3 regions of the Phyllobacterium sp. TAF24 genome follow, and region 1 is predicted to be linked to each of the others. Evidence: predicted binding sites of a transcription regulator. Region 1 holds the regulator's gene; each other region holds the start of a gene.

Region 1 (4,140 bases):
GCCGGTTCAGCCAGTGCGATCTTTGCCGTCTATCATTTCAACAATACGGCACCACTGGGTTTGATCGGCAATGCGCTGGCCTTGCCTGTGGTATCCATCCTTGTCATGCCCTTTGCCGTTCTGGCGTTGCTGCTCATGCCTTTCGATATGGACTGGCTACCCTTCCGTGTCATGGAGCGCGGGATTGAACTCTTCACTGTTATTGCCAATCATGTCGCGGCTCTTTCGCCCAGCGGCCATCTCGGTCCAATGCCGCAAGTGAGCCTGCTGTTCCTGAGTGCGGGATTGATTGTCCTCCTGTTCCTGTCGTCATGGCTGCGCCTGTGCAGCCTGCCACTATTGGCCATCGGCGCGCTCGTCATGATGCGCAGCGTACCGCCGGATATTGTCATATCGGAGGATGGCAGACTGGTGGGACTGCGTAATGGCGAAACATTGATGATCAATCGGTCGCAAGGTGGCGCATTCATTCTGAACAACTGGCAGCAAGGTTATGGGCTTGCGCAGATCATCAAACCAGTCAAGGCCAATGCACAAGCTGCAAACGGCATGTTTGAATGCGCAGACAAGCTTTGTACGGCGCGCGAACCCGGCGGGCTCATCATCGCCTATACGGATAAACCGGCGCAAAAGAATGCAGCCTGCAGTGAAGGAAATATTGTCGTGCTGGCCTTTGCGGGGAGGGATGCGGCGTGCACAAATCCCGGCACATTGGTGGTCACATTGCACGATCTTGCTTTGAATGGCGCCGCGGAAATCCGCTTGGGCCCGGTCACACAGGGGCCGGTCACACAGGGGCATGGGGAAGCGATGAATGCTTCCAGGATCGAACAAACATTCGATCAAAGGTTGATCTCAGCCAGCCTGACCTATGCCATTGGACCGCCAGATCGGCCATGGAACACTTACCGTGTTCACTCACGAGCGGCACGCAACATGCCGGAACGTGTACATAAGCCAAAAACAAAAGCGAGCATCCCGAACAGCGGCGAACGGGATGCCGATCCGGATCAGTAACGCCTGATGAGTCCGACGAGTTTACCCTGTACCTGCACGCGATCCGGTCCAAAAATCCGGGTTTCATAGGCAGGATTCGCTGCTTCAAGGGCAATCGATGCTCCTTTGCGACGGAACCGCTTGAGCGTTGCCTCTTCATCATCGACAAGCGCCACGATGATTTCACCGGGGTTGGCCGTATCACCGCGCTTGATAACGACGGTATCGCCATCAAAAATACCCGCTTCGATCATCGAGTCGCCTTTAACTTCAAGCGCATAATGCTCGCCACTGCCGATCATATCCGGCGGAAGGCTCAGCATATGGGTCTGGTTCTGGATGGCGGAAATGGGCACACCGGCAGCAATCCGGCCCATGACAGGAATGCTGACATTGGCAGGCATATCCATGTCGTTGGAAGCACGCGGCTGCGGCTTTGGCGGCGCAACATTGCGCCCGAGACTGCCCTCGATGACGCTTGGCTCGAACTTTCTCTGGGCGTTGAGACCCGGAGCAATGGAGTCTGGCAGGCGCAGGACTTCCAGCGCGCGTGCCCTGTTGGCAAGCCGGCGAATGAAGCCGCGTTCTTCGAGCGCAGTGATCAGCCGGTGAATGCCGGATTTGGAAGCCAGATCCAGCGCATCCTTCATTTCGTCGAAGGATGGCGGGATACCCGTCTCCTTCAGACGCTCATGAATGAAGAGAAGAAGTTCATGTTGTTTACGCGTGAGCATCGGCGATCCTTTAGCAGGGAATCGGAAAAACAAAACCAGAACAAACACTATCTGTTCCAGCATTGTTCTACAAGTGCTTAATATTCCGTTGCATACGCTCGGCGTGATGGTCAACAATTTGCAATTAGCTTCATTCTGGCGCTGATGATCTGTTCAGCAGTTCGTTTCAGTGTCCGTGGGGCATAACGTTTGCCGTGAACAAACACCGCACTGAAAGCCTAGAATCAGCAAAGTTTATACCGCAGCATTTGGTATTGGCTGGATAGGTCGCCAAGTTATATATGATGGGTCTGCCAAATTGAACACATGTGGCGGACCTATGTGTCGGGGGACATTATGAAATCAAACCTTGCGGTGATCTGGCGACAGTCAGTTGGAAGCTTTATGCAATCCATACGCTCAGCTCTGATGATAGGGTTGGTGCTTGCCATATCATCCCCAGCAGTAGCAGGTGGATTAGCGGGTGCAAATAACGATATCGCTGCCGGGAATTACGACAAGGCTTTTTTCAAACTGCAACCGCTGGCTAAGAATGGCGATACTGACGCTCAGTTTACAATCGGTGTCTTGTATGAACGCGGATTAGGGACAGAACAGAATTTTGTATCGGCCGCTGAATGGTACAAAAAAGCCGCAGATGCTGGCGATGCCCGAGCTCAGTATAATCTTGCCTTGTTCTATAACAAAGGATCCGGTGTATCAGCCGATATTCATACAGCATTGGACCTGTTTCGAAAATCAGCTGAACAAGGACTTCCGGAAGCTCAATTTCAGCTGGGAATTATGTATCAAGAAGGTCGAGCCACGCTGCAAGACTTTGTACAGGCGGTCAAATGGTTTCAAAGAGCTGCGGATCGGGGAAATGCCTTCGCGCAACTTAATCTCGGCCTTTATTATTCACGAGGACTCGGCGTATCCCAAGACGAAGTCTATGCGGTGAAATGGTACCGGAAAGCCGCTGATCAAGGAGTGGCCCTGGCGGAGTTTAATCTGGGCCAGCAATATACGAGTGGCAAGGGTCTCCCAAAGGACGACGTGCAAGCTGTCGCATGGTTCGCGCGAGCTGCAGCACAAGGACTCTCTGTGGCACAAAATGAGCTTGGGCGAAGATATGAAAGCGGTACCGGAATAGCTAAGGACGATGAAAAAGCTGTGGAACTATACCGTAAGGCCGCCGAACAAGGATTGGCGATGTCCGAAGCCAACCTCGCACTACATTACTTTTCCGGCCAAGGTGTCACCAAAGACGATGTTTTAGCGCTCAGCTGGTTGAAAAAAGCCGCCGACCAAGGTCTCGCACAAGCTCAAGCCGAACTCGGACTCAGATATATCACTGGCGTCGATATCCCAAAAGATAATGAGCAAGCCGAAGTGTGGTTACGTAAAGCGTCTGATCAGGGATTGGCAATGGCTCAATACAACCTTGGTCTTATGTATTTTCAAGGCGACGGTTTAGCTAAGGATGAGGTCAAAGCCAAGGAACTATGGCAGAAAGCCTCTGCTCAAGATTATGTTGACGCTACACGAGCTTTGGCGGAGGCCGATGCCAAAAATTCTGCGCGAAAATGAAGGTTCGTTTCGTCGTGGAAGTGACAATTTCGGGAATGTTATCCATCAACTGCAGAACACCTATCGTCAGAATCGCTCAGAGCTCCGAACTTGTAACCATCATCGACTGGGTTAACGGCGCGGGGCGATGGGCGGTCCGCTGGATTGGCGCAGGACAAGCTCGACGGGCCATATCTCGTGGATGTTTTCCACCGGCTCGCCGTCCAGCACCCGTACCAGCAATTCGGCAATGCGCGAACCGGCCGAGCGGATCGAGGAGCGGGTTGTCGTCATGGCAGGGACCATGTTGCTGGCGTTGAGATAGGGAAAAACGTCATCATGGGCGATGACAGAGACTTCCTTGCCCAATTCATAACCCTTGGAGCGAATGGCGCGGAAGACGCCAAGCGCTGTCATCATGGAACCGGCAAGGATAGCTGTTGGATGCGGCGCGTAGGATAAAAGCCGCTGCGCCTCGTGGAAGCCCGTCTCATCAGAAAAGCGCTCATGCACGATAAAACGCGGATCAACGGGAAGGCCGCGTTCCACCAGCGCCTCGCGATACCCCATTTCGCGATGCTCGGAAAATGTATGTCCCTTGAGGCCGTCGATCATCGCGACATGACGGTGACCAAGATCAAGCAGATGCGATGTTGCCTGACGGAATGCACCGGCATTGTCGATATCGAGCCAGGCATGCGGCGCTGTTATGTTGGTGCGTCCATGCAGCACAAAAGGAAACTTCGCCTCGGTGAGCATGGCAACCCGTTCATCCATCAGGGTAGGGCCGGTTATGATAATGCCATCGACGCGCTTGCTGGAAATCAGTCGCCTGTAGGCTGCCAGTTCATCATTGTTGATG
Region 2 (4,140 bases), on a different contig from region 1:
GCGCGAAGTGAAGCGCTTTGGCGGCGCCGATATTGCAGCGCTGTTCTGGGACGCGGTGGAAGCCAAGCGACGCTAACTGCGCCGTTCACGTTCCATCGCTTCAAGAATATCGACAAAGGCGCGCACGCGCGCCGGCCGGAACTTTGCCGGCGGGTAAACCGCATGAATTCCGCCAGATGGCAGTGACCAATCAGGCAATATCTGCACCAACCGGCCACCGGCAATATCATCAGCCACCTGATAGTCGGGCATAACGGCAAGTCCGATGCCCGCCAGCACGCAGACATAGCTGGCTTCAGTGCCATTGGCTGTTACAACGGGCTTGCCTGTGATAGTCACGGTTTTGTCCGCGCTTGAAAACAACCAGCGCAGCGGCTCCTTCAACGCGCCATTGGCGATCCATTTCGCGTCTTCCAGACCTTCCGGATGATTGGCAGGACGCATTCGTGCGGCATAGGCGGGCGAACAGACGAGATGCTGTTCGAAAGTGCCGATGCGCCTGGCCTGCGCGCTCGAATCCTCCAGCCAGCCGACGCGGATCGACAGATCCAGTTCGTTATCGACCAGATCGAATTTGACGTCGGTGAATTTCAGATCGACCTTCATCTGCGGATAACGCTCAAGATACAGTGCCACGGCTGGCGCCACGATTTTCGCGCCATAATCCAGCGGCGCGGTCAGCATCAGTGTTCCCGCGGGTGTACCCGTCTCGGATGAAACCTCATCAATCGCATTCTCCGCCTCGCGCAGAACAATGATACAACGCTCATAGAACCGGCGTCCTGCCTCGGTCGCCCGTAATCGCCGCGTGGTGCGGATGAGAAGCGCTGTGCCCAGTTCCTCCTCCAGCTTCGACAATTGATGACTGACGACAGCCTTGGCCACCCCAAGCCGGTCTGCTGCGGCCGTAAAGGACCCCATATCGACAACAGTGACGAAATAGATGAAGCGATTGAAACTGACCGAAGGCATGGCGCACTCTATTATCTGATTTAATCAGACAGTTTGTCTCTTTGATCAGGATTTTTCAAGAAACCTTTCCGTGTCAGTGTTCGGCCTCACACCGAGAAACCGATTAAGGAATGAAACTGTGCGAACCCTTCTGACAAGACGCGATACGATGAAATCCATTCTGGCTGCCAGTGTTGTGGCCGCTCTTCAGCCACTCGGCACCTTGGCTGCAAGAGCCGCTGCGAAACTGGAATGGACTTATTTTCAGGCGGATGAGAATGGTTTTCGCCGCACACCGGTGCTGTTGACCGGTGAAAAGGAAGCGATATTGCTTGATGGTGGATTTACGCTGTCCGACGGGCGGGTTGTCGCCGATGCCATCAAGGCCACCGGCAAGACGCTGACGACGATTTATGTCAGTTGCAGCGATCCCGACTATTATTTTGGTCTGCGTCCTATCGTTGATGCTTTCCCGAAGGCAAAGGTGATTGCTGCCAGCGCAACGGTCGAGGCTATCAAGGGCAATGTACAGGGCAAGCTTGATGTCTGGGGGCCGCAGCTCAAGGATAATGGCCCGAAAATATTGGCGGATGTGGTCATCCCGGATGCATCAGATGTGGCTTCGCTTGAGCTTGAGGGCAACAAGATAGAAGTGATAAATGTCAAGGACCTGAAAGATCGCCGCTATCTCTGGGTGCCAAGCCTTGAAGCGATTTTTGGCGGCGTTCTGATATCATCAGGTGTCCATGTCTGGGTTGCGGATGAACCGACAGCTGACGACCGGAAGAAGTGGATTGCGGCACTTGATGAAATCACTGCCCGTAAGCCCAGGATTGTTGTGCCATCCCATCAGGCTACCGATGCGCCGCAGGGTGTTGAGGCGGTGAAATTCACCCGCGACTATCTCGAGACATTCAATGCCGAAGCTGAAAAAGCCAAGACGAGCGGCGAACTGATCTCGGCAATGAAAACGCATTACCCTGACCTTCTCGATGTCTCGTCGCTCGAGCTTGGTGCCAAGGTTGCCAAGGGCGAGATGAAGTGGGGCTGATTGCGCCTATCCTCAGCTGATAAGGCAGCGCCAGCCTCATCGCTGGCGCTGCTTTCCTTGCGTTCCCCTAACGTTCTTGTCATGCCGCGCAAATTGTGATGAGGTGCCATTATTGGCACTATTCATTTTTTTAACGCGATATTTTCAAGGAACGATTGATGGTCACCCGCGTGCGTACCGTCGCATTTCAGGGCATTGAGGCCCAACCTGTCGATGTACAGGTCATGATTTCTCCCGGTAAAATGGGCATCCATATTGTCGGCCTGCCAGATAAAGCGGTGGCTGAAAGCCGTGAGCGCGTGCAGGCGGCGCTGCATGCTTCAGGGCTTTCCCTGCCGCCGAAGAAGGTGACCGTCAATCTCGCTCCGGCAGACCTGCCGAAGGAGGGTAGTCATTACGACCTGCCGATCGCCGTGGGTTTGATGGCGGGGCTTGGCGCCATGCCCGCCGATGCGCTGCAATCCTACGTCGTGCTTGGCGAGCTGTCGCTTGATGGAACGATCACCCATGTGGCAGGCGTCCTGCCCGCGGCAATCTCCGCCAACCGGCAGGATCGCGGTTTGATCTGTCCCGCTCCCTGCGGTCCTGAGGCGGCATGGGCGGGCGAGGACATCGATATTCTGGCGCCGCGCAGCCTCATCAGCCTTGCCAATCATTTTCGCGGCCATCAGGTACTATCGCGCCCTGAGCCTTCCATGCACACCAATGCACCAGATCTGCCCGATCTGGCAGATATCAGAGGTCAGGAAAGCGCCCGGCGCGCACTGGAGATTGCCGCCGCAGGCGGTCATAACCTTCTCATGATCGGCCCGCCCGGCTCGGGCAAGTCCATGCTGGCGCAGCGGCTTCCCTCCATCCTGCCGCCACTCCTGCCACGCGAACTTCTCGAGGTCTCCATGATTGCCTCGGTTGCCGGTCAATTGCTGGGTGGTAAACTGACGGATCGGCGGCCCTTTCGTGCGCCGCACCATTCCGCTTCCATGGCCGCCATGGTTGGCGGTGGGATTCGTGCCCGGCCGGGCGAGGTCTCTCTGGCACATCGCGGCGTGCTGTTTCTTGATGAATTTCCGGAATTCACACCACAGGTGCTGGACTCCCTGCGCCAACCGCTTGAAACCGGAGATTGCATGATCGCCCGCGCCAATCACCGTATTTCCTATCCGGCGCAAATCCAGCTCGTGGCTGCCATGAACCCCTGCCGCTGCGGCATGGCCGGTGAACCGGGGCATCGCTGTGCCAGAGGACCGCGCTGCCAGCAGGATTATCAGGCACGCGTTTCCGGGCCATTACTCGACCGCATCGATCTTCGTATCGATGTTCCCGCCGTCAGTGCGGTCGATCTCATCCATCGCCCGGCTTCGGAGAGTAGCGCCTTTGTTGCTGTACGGGTCGCCCGTGCCAGAGACGTCCAGAAGCGGCGTTACGAAGCATTGGGATTTCCCGCCGTGACAATGAATGCTCATTGCCCCGTCGCGCTGATTGAGGAGGTGGCGCAATGTGACAAGGCGGCCCTGACGCTGTTACAGCAAGCAGCAGAACAAATGCGCTTCTCCGCGCGCGGCTATCACAGGGTTCTCAAAGTTGCGCGAACGCTGGCCGATCTGGAAGGAATTGAAGCTGTCGGGCGTATTCACGTGGCGGAAGCGATTTCATACCGCATGGCGCAGGACGCGGCCAATCAAGCCGCCTGAATCGGCAAAAAGAAAATGCCGGACTTTTCGATCCGGCATATCTTGAATGCTTGGCCTCGATTTAGCGGACCGAACCCACAAGGATATTGCTTGGTGCTTCGATACTGACCCAGCGGCCGGTGTTGTTCGTGGCCTGGCGCTTGAGATAGGTATATTCGGTTTCCGACCAGTTCTTGACACCATCGGCAAGGTTATCGAGGACGAAATCACCGGTGTCGGTGCGCACGGTCAGAACCGCATGACCTTCGCCGTCAGGCTTGCGTACCACGGTGATCAGAAGATCAGCCGGTGAAATGCCTGCCTGCATCAGTTCGCGGCGCTTTTCCAGAACATAGTCTTCACAATCACCAACATTGCCGACCTTGTCAGGATAACCCCAATATTCCTCGACGCCGTAAATTTCCATATCCGTCAAAGGCTTGACGTCCTGGTTGACATGGCTGTTGA
Region 3 (4,140 bases), on a different contig from region 1:
ATCCGCATTCCCGACCCATGACTGGAGACCTAGATTTGGTGTTTGATACGAAAATTGCAATTGTTGTGCGCGATGATTTAGCGACGTGGCAGAAACTCAACGTGTCCTCATTCCTGACCGGTGGCCTTGTTGCGCAAACCTCTGGTTTGATCGGTGAGCCCTATATAGATCGTGCTGGCAATCATTATCACGCTCTGCCCATCCAGCCCATTATCATACTGACGGCAGATCAGGTCACCCTGTCGGCAATCCATCGCCGCTCACTGGAGCGCGAGGTCAAATCCTGTCTCTACGTCGAGGAAATGTTTGCAACCGGCTATGACCAGCTCAATCGGGCGACATTTGCCCGGTTTGCGCCTGATGATGCCAAAGTTGTCGGCATTGCGCTGCGGGCGGAAAAGAAGATTGTCGACAAGATCACCAAGGGTGCAAAAATGCATCCATGAGCCTACCAACCTGATACGAGCGCAAACACAACGAGATAACGCACCGTCTTGGCAATCGCGACCAGCAGGACAAAACTCCATATTGGTTCGCGCAAGACGCCCGCAATCACTGTCAGCGGATCGCCAATGATCGGCACCCAGCTCAAAAGCAGCGTCCACTTGCCATAGCGCTGATACCAGCGCGTGGCACGGTCCAGTTGCGCCTCGCTTGCCGGGAACCATTTTCTGTTGCGAAACTGTTCAATCCCACACCCAAGCAGCCAGTTGACCATGGAACCAAGCACATTGCCCACGCTTGCAACGGCAATCAAAGCGGATGCCGGATAGGAATGGCTAAGAAGTAACCCCGCAAGCAGCGCTTCCGATTGCATGGGTAAAATGGTTGCGGCCGCAAAAGCGGCCGCGAACAATCCGGCATAAACACCAAAATCAAGCATGATCAGGCAATAACCGGCAACTGATTACAAAACTGGATCAGAACGGAATCTCGTCATCGAGATCACGCGAGAAATTACCGCCTGCATTGTTGCCGCCGCCGCTATTGCTTGATGAGGACGCGCTGGAACGGCCGAAATCGGAACCATAATCGCCATTATCGGAAACCTGGCCACGGCTCGAATTATCAAAAGAACGCCCGCCGCCGGAACCGGCACCCTCACCGCGTGAATCGAGCATCTGCAATTCGCCGCGGAATTTCTGCAGAACGATTTCCGTCGTGTAGCGCTCATTGCCGGTCTGGTCCTGCCACTTGCGGGTCTGCAAGGAGCCTTCAATATAGACCTTCATGCCTTTTTTCAGATACTGCTCGGCAACCTTGGTCAGATTATCGTTGAAAATAACGATATTATGCCATTCGGTTTTTTCCTTGCGTTCGCCGCTGTTCTTGTCGCGCCAGCTTTCTGACGTGGCAAGGCTGAAACTGACAACAGGATCACCTGAACCCATTTTCCGAACTTCCGGGTCCTTGCCCAGATTGCCTACCAAAATCACCTTGTTGACACTGCCGGCCATAAAAATACTCCACAAAATTAGCTTTTCGATTTTGCGCCATCATACAGAAGCCGCGCACCCGGCGGGTAACTGTCTGGCTATATCCACAAAATACTGCTCAAATTCCGCATCCAACTGCCGTGAAACGCATGGCTGGATGAACTGGCAACTGACATTCTCCTGACAAATCTGTCAGGAGCCTTGCCCTCGTGCCGTTTCACCGGTGCAACTTTCCTGCGCTTGTCTGGTTTATCAGACGCGGAACCAACAGGTTTTGCGCTGATTTCACCTTGCCTGCAATATTTGTTCTTTTTTTGTTCTATCACTTGCTCTATGGATGTCAACATGGCTATGGTGATTCCAACTCAGGTACAGCCTCGTAATTTGCAGGAAACTTTCTAAATAAGGGAAAGACTCCGGCCAGCGAGCCAGTTCCTCCCCCCATAACGGCGTGACAGTCATGAGCGATCAGAAATTTATATCCATTCGTGGTGCCCGCGAACACAATTTGAAGAATGTCGACCTCGACCTGCCGCGCGACAAGCTTATTGTCATGACGGGCCTGTCCGGTTCGGGCAAATCGTCCCTCGCATTTGATACGATCTATGCGGAAGGCCAACGGCGTTATGTCGAGAGTCTGTCGGCCTATGCCCGGCAGTTTCTGGAGATGATGCAAAAGCCCGATGTCGATCAGATTGACGGACTTTCGCCGGCCATTTCCATTGAACAGAAGACGACGAGCCGTAATCCGCGCTCCACCGTTGGCACTGTCACGGAAATCTACGATTATCTGCGTCTGCTCTATGCGCGTGTCGGCATTCCCTATTCACCCGCAACGGGCCTGCCAATTGAAAGCCAGACCGTCAGCCAGATGGTTGACCGCGTTCTGGCGCAGGATGAGGGCACGCGGCTGTTTATTCTCGCGCCAATTGTCCGCGGTCGCAAAGGCGAATACCGCAAGGAATTGGCCGATCTGCAGAAGCGCGGCTTCCAGCGCGTAAAAGTTGACGGCATATTCTACGAAATTGCCGATGTTCCGGCGCTGGACAAGAAATACAAGCATGACATTGATGTGGTGGTCGACCGCGTTGTCGTGCGTTCGGATATTTCGGCTCGTCTGGCCGACAGTCTCGAAACAGCGCTGAAGCTTGCCGATGGCATTGCTCTGGCGGAATTTGCCGACAAGCCGCTTCCATCTGATGAAACATCTGGTGAATCCGCCAATAAATCCAAGAACGAGACACATGAGCGTCTGATGTTCTCGGAAAAGTTTGCCTGTCCGGTTTCGGGTTTCACCATTGCCGAAATTGAGCCGCGCCTGTTCTCGTTCAACAATCCGTTTGGTGCATGTCCGACCTGCGATGGCCTTGGCACCCAGAAGGCAATTGATCCCAGTCTGATCGTCCCGGATGGAAGCCTTACTTTAAAGGGTGGCGCTATTGCACCTTGGTCGAAGTCGAGCTCTCCCTATTACAACCAGACATTGGAAGCATTGGGCGGCAGCTACGGCTTCAAACTCGCTGACCGCTGGCGCGATATCAATGAAGAGGCACAGAACGCCATCCTTTACGGCACCGGCAGCCGCGAAGTTCATTTCTCCTATGATGACGGCCTGCGTTCCTACAAGACAACAAAGCCTTTCGAAGGCGTCATTCCCAATCTGGAACGGCGCTGGAAGGAAACAGATTCGGCTTGGTCGCGTGAAGAGATTGAGCGCTTCATGTCCGGCACACCCTGCCCGGCCTGCGGCGGTTATCGCCTGAAACCGGAAGCGCTGGCCGTCAAGATCGGCGGGTTGCACATTGGTCAGATTACCGAAAAGTCGATCCGCCATGCCGACGCCTGGTTCAGCGATATCGATAAAAGCTTCAACGACAAGCAGACGGAAATTGCTGCGCGTATCCTCAAGGAAATTCGCGAGCGTTTGCGTTTCCTCAATGATGTAGGCCTCGATTATCTGGCACTGTCGCGCAACTCCGGCACGCTATCCGGGGGTGAGAGCCAGCGCATTCGTCTGGCATCGCAGATCGGTTCCGGCCTCACTGGCGTGCTGTATGTTCTCGACGAACCATCCATCGGTCTGCATCAGCGCGATAATGAGCAGCTTTTGAAGACGCTGCGCCATTTGCGCGATCTCGGCAATACGGTCATCGTCGTCGAACATGACGAAGATGCGATCCTGACCGCCGATTATGTGGTTGATATTGGTCCAGCTGCCGGTATTCACGGCGGCGAGATCATCGCGGCGGGCACGCCTGCCGATATTATGGCAAGCCCGAAATCACTGACAGGCAAGTATCTGTCCGGTGCGATTGAGGTGGCCGTACCTGCGGAGCGGCGCAAGCTGAACAAAAAGCGCATCAAGATCGTCGGCGCGCGCGGCAATAATCTGAAAAACGTTTCCGCGGAAATTCCGCTTGGCACCTTTACCGCTGTAACGGGTGTGTCCGGTGGTGGCAAGTCGACATTCCTGATCGAGACCCTGTTCAAATCAGCCTCGCGTCGCATTATGGGTTCGCGCGAACAACCGGCGGAACATGACCGGATTGATGGTCTGGAATTCCTCGACAAGGTCATCGATATCGACCAGTCGCCGATTGGCCGCACACCGCGCTCCAATCCTGCAACCTATACGGGTGCGTTCACGCCGATCCGTGACTGGTTTGCCGGTCTGCCGGAAGCCAAGGCACGCGGCTATCAGCCG

What was found. The regulator LexA, encoded in region 1, represses DNA repair genes until DNA is damaged. The targets are predictions, from matches to a motif close to TGTTCNNNNTGTGTTCNG.
Region 2: a site for LexA is predicted at 2,063-2,080, ahead of AB4Y96_RS18900 (YifB family Mg chelatase-like AAA ATPase). Genes of this name have one in related genera too.
Region 3: a site for LexA is predicted at 1,741-1,758, ahead of uvrA (excinuclease ABC subunit UvrA). Genes of this name have one in related genera too.

What each region holds. Positions count from the first base shown of each region.
Region 1 is NZ_JBFRDN010000016.1:20,556-24,695, reverse strand. Features, by position in the region: gene AB4Y96_RS14895 (ComEC/Rec2 family competence protein) at 1-1,017, shown strand, start outside; gene lexA (transcriptional repressor LexA) at 1,011-1,730, opposite strand; gene AB4Y96_RS14885 (tetratricopeptide repeat protein) at 2,067-3,299, shown strand; gene AB4Y96_RS14880 (substrate-binding domain-containing protein) at 3,411-4,140, opposite strand, start outside.
Region 2 is NZ_JBFRDN010000023.1:70,780-74,919, forward strand. Features, by position in the region: gene gshB (glutathione synthase) at 1-76, shown strand, start outside; gene AB4Y96_RS18890 (LysR family transcriptional regulator) at 73-972, opposite strand; gene AB4Y96_RS18895 (MBL fold metallo-hydrolase) at 1,121-2,002, shown strand; gene AB4Y96_RS18900 (YifB family Mg chelatase-like AAA ATPase) at 2,161-3,693, shown strand; gene AB4Y96_RS18905 (transglutaminase-like cysteine peptidase) at 3,755-4,140, opposite strand, start outside.
Region 3 is NZ_JBFRDN010000040.1:26,722-30,861, reverse strand. Features, by position in the region: gene AB4Y96_RS23820 (AraC family transcriptional regulator) at 1-2, opposite strand, end outside; gene AB4Y96_RS23815 (DUF2000 family protein) at 39-446, shown strand; gene AB4Y96_RS23810 (YqaA family protein) at 449-883, opposite strand; gene ssb (single-stranded DNA-binding protein) at 921-1,457, opposite strand; gene uvrA (excinuclease ABC subunit UvrA) at 1,897-4,140, shown strand, end outside.